Linked DNA regions of Desulfatitalea tepidiphila. The protein of the gene in region 1 interacts with the protein of each later gene in a pairwise test. Links are inferred from orthologs where the notes say so. Each region holds a gene or a part of one and is shown on either strand. Other genes may lie near its edges.

Region 1 (4,144 bases):
GATTGAGGTAAAGTCGGCCATCCTCCTCGAAAACGATCCTGCCGTCGATATCCCTTAGATCGATAATCTCTTTATTCTCTGATTTCCACCATTTCAATTTATCGCCGTTGATGGGTACGCGGGTCAAGCGTTCACCGTAGGTATAGGATTCTCCGGGCTCCTTGTGACCGGTCATGAGATACTCGATATAAGATCGCTCGTAACCCTCTCCGCCGTATATATATGCCTCTTCCACCGGGTTAGGGATACCGCAGGCCGGTGGAATATCCGGTATCAGCGGGTGGGTGCCCGGGTAAAGCACGTGACCCGTAAAATAGTCATATTCGAGTCGCGTCTGTCCTGCATAAGAACCCCTGTCGATAGTAAAACGTCTGCCGTGATCCAATATGTCGTGAACCGCTTGAAACCATAGGTCCGGGAGATCGCGAGCCTTGATGTGGTGTATGTGCATCCCTGATTCTCTCTTTGGTTAGCAGTGGTCGTTGATTTGAGAAAAATAGTATTTTCAGAAAAAAAATAGAATCGAATTATCGACTATGTCGAACAAAAAAAAGAACTGTTTTTCGCTTGACAGCATTCCTTATCTGTGCGAAAGGTCAGCTGCGCTTGCAATTCCGTTCTATTCTTCCTCATTTTCCTTTTGAGTTGTTACAATTGGTCCTGAACTGAAGCTGGAGTGGTATGTACTGACTTGACTGAAAGCGCACCCTATTCAGAACCCCTAAGGTCCGGCCGCAGACCTTAGGGGTTCGCCTTTTAAAGGTGCCGCTTTTTTTACCAAAACAGTCCTGTGAGCCACTCCTGGCTGGTCCTTATATATCCAGACTGCTGACTTCCAGTGCGTTGTTTTGAATGAACTCCCGGCGAGGTTCGACCTGGTCGCCCATCAGGATGGTGAAAATCTCATCCGATTCCACGGCGTCTTCGACCCCCACCTGCAGCAGTACCCGCTTCTCCGGATTCATGGTCGTTTCCCAGAGTTGCGTGGGATTCATTTCTCCCAAACCTTTGTAGCGTTGAACCGATATTCCTTTTTTTCCCTCTTCGATGAGGTATTTGAGCAAGTCGCGCTTGTTATCAAACGTGCTGCTCGGAACATCCCCTTCACCACTCTTGACAACAAATGGGGGATAGTTGTTCTCCATGATGATTTTTCCGGCGCTGACACACTTTTGATACTCTGTGGAGTATATCAGTCCTCGACCGACCCTTACCGTTTGCACGGTTTTTCCAGCAATCGTGCGGTGAATGGCAATCTCGAAGACCCCCCGTTCTTCATTCCACTCCGGCGTCTGTGCATCAAACCCCTTTTCTTTCAAATGGACGCAAAGTTTTTCCATGCGTTCCCGGTCCTGTAAAAAAAACTTGTCTTCCACTTCCTTTTCGACCAGCAAATCCACCAAATCCTGGGATATGCCTTGATGTTCCAGTTTGTTTATAGATTCATAGTACTCGGACAGGTTACCGGCGAACAAATAGAGCGTGTGGTTGGTCAGCTCTTTCTGACCTTCATTCACCACAATTTTGAGTTTTTCGCAGATCTTTTTCAACAAGAAGTCATTGAATTCCTGCTCGTCCTTGAGATAGGTTTCATTTTTGCCTTTACCCAGTTTAAACAGCGGTGGTTGGGCGATATACAGATACCCATTATCGATAATTTCAGGCATCTGCCGGTAAAAAAAGGTGAGCAACAACGTGCGGATATGAGATCCGTCCACATCCGCGTCGGTCATGATGATCACTTTCTTGTAGCGAATCTTTTCGATGTCATATTCTTCACTGCCGACACCGGTGCCCAGAGCTGTAATGATATTTTTTATCTCTTCGCTTTGTAGAATTTTATCGAAACGGGCCTTTTCGACGTTTAAAATTTTACCCTTCAACGGAAGGATGGCCTGAAATTTCCGGTCTCTTCCCTGCTTGGCCGAACCGCCGGCGGAATCCCCTTCCACGATGAAAATTTCGCGCAAATTCGGATCGGAAACCTGGCATTCGGCCAATTTTCCCGGAAGTGAGGCATCGATTAAAGATCCTTTGTTTCTGGCCAGATCTCGGGCCCGTTTGGCGGCATCCCTGGCTCGGGCGGCGTCCACGGCCTTGGCGATGATCTTTTTGGCGACTGCGGGATTTTCTTCCAGAAACGTGCTCAGTTTCTCGTTGACCAGCGACTCGACCAACCCTTTTACTTCGCTGTTTCCCAGTTTGGTCTTAGTCTGGCCTTCGAATTGGGGGGACTTGATCCTTACGCTGATGACGGCGGTCAACCCTTCGCGCACATCATCGCCACTGATTTTTCCACTCAGATTTTTTGGTACATTGCCGTTGGTGCTGTATTGATTCAGCGACCGGGTCAGCGCCGTCTTGAATCCTATGAGATGAAAACCGCCTTCTATCGTATTAATATTATTTGCAAAAGAAAAAAGATTTTCTGTATAGGTATCGTTATATTGAATCGCTACTTCGATTTGGGTGTCGTTGCGTTCCCCCTCGATGAAAATGGGCGGATGCAAACCGACATGGCGGCGGTTCAAATATTCGACGAACGAGACGATGCCTCCTTCATAGAAAAATTCATCGCGTTTATCAGAGCGTTCATCTTCCAGGGTGATCCGTACCCCTTTGTTCAAAAAGGCCAACTCCCTTAAGCGGCGCGCCAGAATCTCATAGTTGAAATCGACACTGTTAAATATCGTGTCATCCGGCAGGAAACTAATCTTGGTCCCGCGTCGATCGGTTTCCCCAATCATGGTCAACTCGTTGATTTTTTGACCTCTCTCGTAAGATTGAGAATATATTTGACCGTCCTGGTAAATCTCTACATCCAACCGGGCAGATAGCGCATTGACTACGGATACCCCAACCCCGTGAAGACCTCCCGATACCTTGTAATTGTCGTTGTTAAACTTGCCACCGGCGTGCAGTTTCGTCAAAACCACTTCCACGGCAGGTACATGTTCACTCTTATGAATTCCCACCGGAATGCCGCGGCCATTATCGACCACACTGACCCTGTTGTCTTTGTGAACACTGACATCGATCCGGTCGCAGTGTCCGGCCATGGCCTCGTCGATGCTGTTATCCACCACCTCATAGACCAGGTGATGAAGCCCGGCCACATCGACATTCCCGATATACATGGAGGGCCTGAGGCGAACGGGCTTCAAACCTTCCAGGACATCAATACTACTGGCATCGTATTTTTTTTCCATACGTTTACTTAGACCCTCATTGGCATAATCGCACTTAAATAAGATTTATCTTCCACCCCATCCACAAGGCAGGGTTTGTCGTCACTGACAATATTGACCAGAATATTTTCATCATCCACACCCGATACCGCTTCGATGAAAAACTTTGGATTAAACGCCGCCTCGATCTTGTCACCATCGAATTCGATGCTCATCGCTTCCTTGGATTCACCGATATCCGGGTTGGTGGCGTTGATCGACAGGCGCCCCTCTTCAAAAGTGAATATGGCGGCACGGTAATTCTCCGTACAAAGGATGGACATGCGTTTGAGCATCTGGACGAAGAGATCCTTTTGCATGGGAATGCGATGTCCCGTCTGCCTTGAAATCAAATCGGCATAGGGAGGAAACTGGCCTTCCAGCAACCGGACGGCAATCGTCTCGCATGCACCTTTGACAATAAAATAACTGTCTTGCAAACCGACGTGGACCGTACCGCCGCTATCCAGGAATTTACTGACTTCGTGCAACCCTTTTTTGGGCACCAGGACTCCCGGTCCCTCCCAGGAAATCCCTTTATCTGCAAGGCTCAGATCGAACCGCGAAAGACGGCTGCCATCTGTCGAGACCATCCGGATGGTCCCGGTATCGGCACGGTTGATGCGTTCGAACAGAACTCCGTTGATATGGGGTTTTTTATCTTCTCCGATCCCACTGATCATGGTTGATTTTTCGATCATGCGTTTAAAATCGGCAGCCGGCAACTCGAACAAGTCGACATTTTCAAAAACCGGCGTATCGGGAAAATCTTCGGCGTTCATCCCCATCAAGTGATAATGCACCTTTTTATCACTGATGTTGATCCAGCGGTTTTCGGTCTCATCGATCAAAATATCGGAACTGGGGAATTCACGGCAGATTTCGTAAAATTTCCGAGCACTGATGGCAATGGTACC
Region 2 (3,647 bases), on another replicon or contig:
TGCCGGGCAAGAAGATGCTGTTCTCATGCTTCTCTTCGATCTGCCGACACAGATCCGGCTCGAAAAGCCACCAATCCACAAGGTAGCCCTTTCCGGCCAGCAAATTGGCCAGTGCCGTCCCCCAACTGCCACCGCCGACCACGCCGACACGAACTCTGGATGTCTCTTGCCAAGTATTCATCAATCAACCTGTTGTTGCATCTATTGAGCGGGTTGTGTTTTCCGTGATTCCCGTATGTATCGAGATTTGGTTCGTCCAGTCGAATCAGGGCGAGTTCAATCCGTGCCCGTCTCCTCCTCTTCCTCTTTTTCCGCCAGTCCCGCGGCGCTGACCACCCGTTCCCCAGGTTCCATGCCGATCAATCGCACGCCCTGCGTATTGCGGCTGATCACGGAAACATTACTCACCGGAATCCGGATAATCTTACCGCGATCGGTTACCATCATGATATCCTCATCGTCTTTAACCACCAGGATACCGACCACCTTACCGTTACGCTCATTGGTTTTGATGGTGATGACCCCCTTGCCGCCGCGCTTGTGGACCGGGTATTCGTCGATGGAGGTGCGCTTGCCGTATCCGTTTTCGGTTACGGCAAAGAGGGTCTGGCCATAGAGCACCACCTCCATTCCCACGATCCAATCGCCCGGGTCCAGACGCATACCGTGCACGCCCCTCGATAGCCGGCCGCTGGGCCGGATATCGGACTCGTGGAAACGAATCGATTTACCCATGGCCGATCCGAGAAAGACATTCCGGGTGCCATCGGTGATGCGCACTGCGATCAATTCATCCCCCTCGGCCAGGCCCAATGCGATGATACCGCCGGTCCTGGGGCGTGAAAAGGCCATTAAATCGGTCTTTTTCACTGTTCCGGCCTTGGTGGCCATGAGCACATAGTGGCCCGGCTCGAAAGCGGGTACCGCCAGAACCGTCGTCATGTGCTCCCCCTCTTCGAAATTGAGCAGGTTGACGATGGCCTTGCCCCGGCTCGTCCGGCCGGCTTGGGGGATATCGTAGACTTTACACCAGTATACTTTTCCACGGTTGGTGAAGAAAAGAAAATAGTGGTGGGTGGAAGCGATGAACAGATGGGATACGAAATCCTCGTCCTTCGTTCCCATACCGGTCTTGCCTTTGCCGCCGCGGCGCTGGGACTGGTAGAGCGTTATCGGGTTGCGCTTGATGTATCCCGAGCTGGAGATGGTCACCACCATATCCTCCTCGGCGATCATATCCTCAAGGCTCAGCTCCCGGGTACTTTCCACGATCTCGGTGCGGCGGGCGTCTCCGAATTGCTCCTTGAGGGCGACCAGTTCATCCTTGATCAGGTTGTAAACCAACTGCTCGCTGGCCAGTATCTCCTTGAACCAGGCGATATCTTTCAAAACGGTATTGTACTCCTCAACGATTTTGTCGCGCTCGAGCCCGGTCAGCCGCTGCAACCGCATGTCCAATATCGCCTGGGCTTGAATGGCCGAGAGTCCAAACGTCTGGATCAGGCGCTCCTTGGCCTCGCCCGGGTTGGCCGATTGGCGGATCAATTGCACGACCGTATCCAGGTTTTCAAGGGCGATTTTAAGCCCTTCCAATATGTGGGCGCGTTCTTCGGCCTTTTTCAAATCAAATTGGGTGCGACGGATGATCACCTCTTTGCGGTGACTCACAAAATTGGCGATCATCTCTTTGAGGCTCAAAATTTCCGGACGCTGCCGGACGACGGCCAGGAAGATGATCCCGAAACTGTTCTCCATCTGTGTGTGTTTGAACAGTTGATTGATCACCACTTCCGAGACGCTTCCCTTTTTCAATCCGATGGCGATACGCATGCCCCGACGATCGGATTCATCCCGGACATAACTGATGCCCTCGAGATGCTTGTCCTTGACCAATTCGGCGATCTTGGTAATCAGCCGCGCCTTGTTGACCTGATAAGGGATCTCACTGACCGCGATGGTCTCCTGGCCGGCGCGGTCTTTTTCAACCTGCATCCTGGCGCGGATTCGAATAATGCCGCGGCCGGTACGGTAAGCTTCCTTGATCCCTGCCGTACCGTAAATGATCCCGCCAGTGGGGAAATCGGGTCCCGGCAGATAGTGCATCAGCTCATCGCAGGTCAATTCCGGCTGGTTGATCAGCGCGATGGTCGCATCGACCACCTCCGAAAGATTGTGTGGTGGAATATTGGTGGCCATTCCCACGGCGATACCCGCCGACCCATTGACCATGAGTGCCGGCAGCTTGGAAGGTAAAACTGTCGGCTCAAGCAACGATTCATCGTAATTGGGGCTAAAATCGACGGTTTCTTTGTCCAAATCTTCCAACATCTCGTGGGCCAGGCGCGTCATGCGGACTTCGGTATAGCGCATGGCGGCAGGTGAATCGCCGTCGATGGAGCCGAAGTTACCCTGCCCGTCCACCAGGGTGTAGCGCATGGAAAAATCCTGGGCCATGCGTACGATGGTATCGTAGACCGCCGTGTCGCCATGGGGATGATATTTACCGATCACATCACCAACGATACGCGCGGATTTTTTGTAAGGTTTATTGTAGTCGTTTTTCAGCTCGCGCATGGCGAAGAGCACGCGTCGATGGACCGGCTTGAGTCCGTCACGCACGTCCGGCAACGCCCGGCCGATGATCACGCTCATGGCATAATCGAGATAAGACTTTTTCATCTCCTTCTCGATACTCACCACAGGCTGGGTATCCGATGTCGTCATAGTTTCCCTTTCCGAATCTCAGCAACGGCAACATGCCGTTGTAAATGCCTTATCGCTTGCATACAGGCCCCTATAAAGCCGATCAACAGGCTACCGGGAACGCTGCCCCTAAAGATCTTCTCTCTCCACAAAACGCTTGTAACTGACCCGGTAAATATCGGCCATGGTCAAAAAAGCGGTCACCACCAAAGGCCCGTATATGATGCCGAGAATACCGAACAATTTGAGGCCGCCGATAATGGCGAAGAAAATCAACAGGGGATGGATCTTGGCCTGCTTGCCGACAATCTTTGGCTTGAAGATATATTCGGTCCCACCCGAGAGGACTACATAAAACACGAGAAAAAAGATGCCCGCCGCGACATGCGCCTTGACGAAGAGATAAATCGCCGTCGGAATAAACACCGCGCCGATACCGACAATCGGAAGAAATGCCAGCAGGCCCATAATGACACCCCATAGAAAAGCCGACTGAAAGCCGAAAACCCAGAACACCAATCCGCCCAGGATCCCCTGGATCAATCCGCCTAACCCGTTACCGATCAAAACGGCAGAGGCCATCTCCTTGAACTTGTTGATCAGCATGTGTTCCTGGTCTGCCGGCAACGGAGAAAGTTCGATCAGATAATTGATCAGCCGCTCCCCATCTAACAACAAGAAATAGATCACCATCAGTATCATCAGGAAGTTGACCAGGAACGCCAGGGTATTGGAGGCAACGGCCCTGGCCTGCTCATACAGAAACAAGCCCACGAACTTACCGATTTCTGAGACGGCATTCTTGATTTCTTCGCCGGTGATCGTGTAATTGAAGTTGGCGAGGAATGCATTGACTCTGTCCAGGATGTGCGAATCGCGCAGGAGTGCGTTGACCTGCTCGCTGAGCACCGCGCTTCTTGCCATTTGATAAAGACCGAAAGCCT

The links.
Region 2: the proteins of gyrB (region 1) and gyrA interact in binary tests that used the Escherichia coli proteins (3 or more experiments, as listed by UniProt). The link is inferred for Desulfatitalea tepidiphila from one-to-one orthologs.

What each region holds. Positions count from the first base shown.
Region 1 is NZ_BCAG01000006.1:795,996-800,139, forward strand. The notes cover bases 512-3,528. They hold gyrB (DNA topoisomerase (ATP-hydrolyzing) subunit B), read right to left. Parts: upstream 3,210-3,528; coding sequence 813-3,209; downstream 512-812. Other genes in these bases: dnaN (DNA polymerase III subunit beta), read right to left, coding at 3,218-3,528. In the rest of the region: DFT_RS23560 (thymidylate synthase), read right to left, coding at 1-451; more of dnaN, read right to left, coding at 3,529-4,144. UniProt on the Escherichia coli protein: DNA gyrase negatively supercoils closed circular double-stranded DNA in an ATP-dependent manner to maintain chromosomes in an underwound state.
Region 2 is NZ_BCAG01000003.1:920,297-923,943, reverse strand. The notes cover bases 1-3,084. They hold gyrA (DNA gyrase subunit A), read right to left. Parts: upstream 2,725-3,084; coding sequence 277-2,724; downstream 1-276. Other genes in these bases: DFT_RS08645 (AI-2E family transporter), read right to left, coding at 2,833-3,084; DFT_RS08655 (NAD(P)H-dependent glycerol-3-phosphate dehydrogenase), read right to left, coding at 1-181. Outside these bases: more of DFT_RS08645, read right to left, coding at 3,085-3,647. UniProt on the Escherichia coli protein: A type II topoisomerase that negatively supercoils closed circular double-stranded (ds) DNA in an ATP-dependent manner to maintain chromosomes in an underwound state.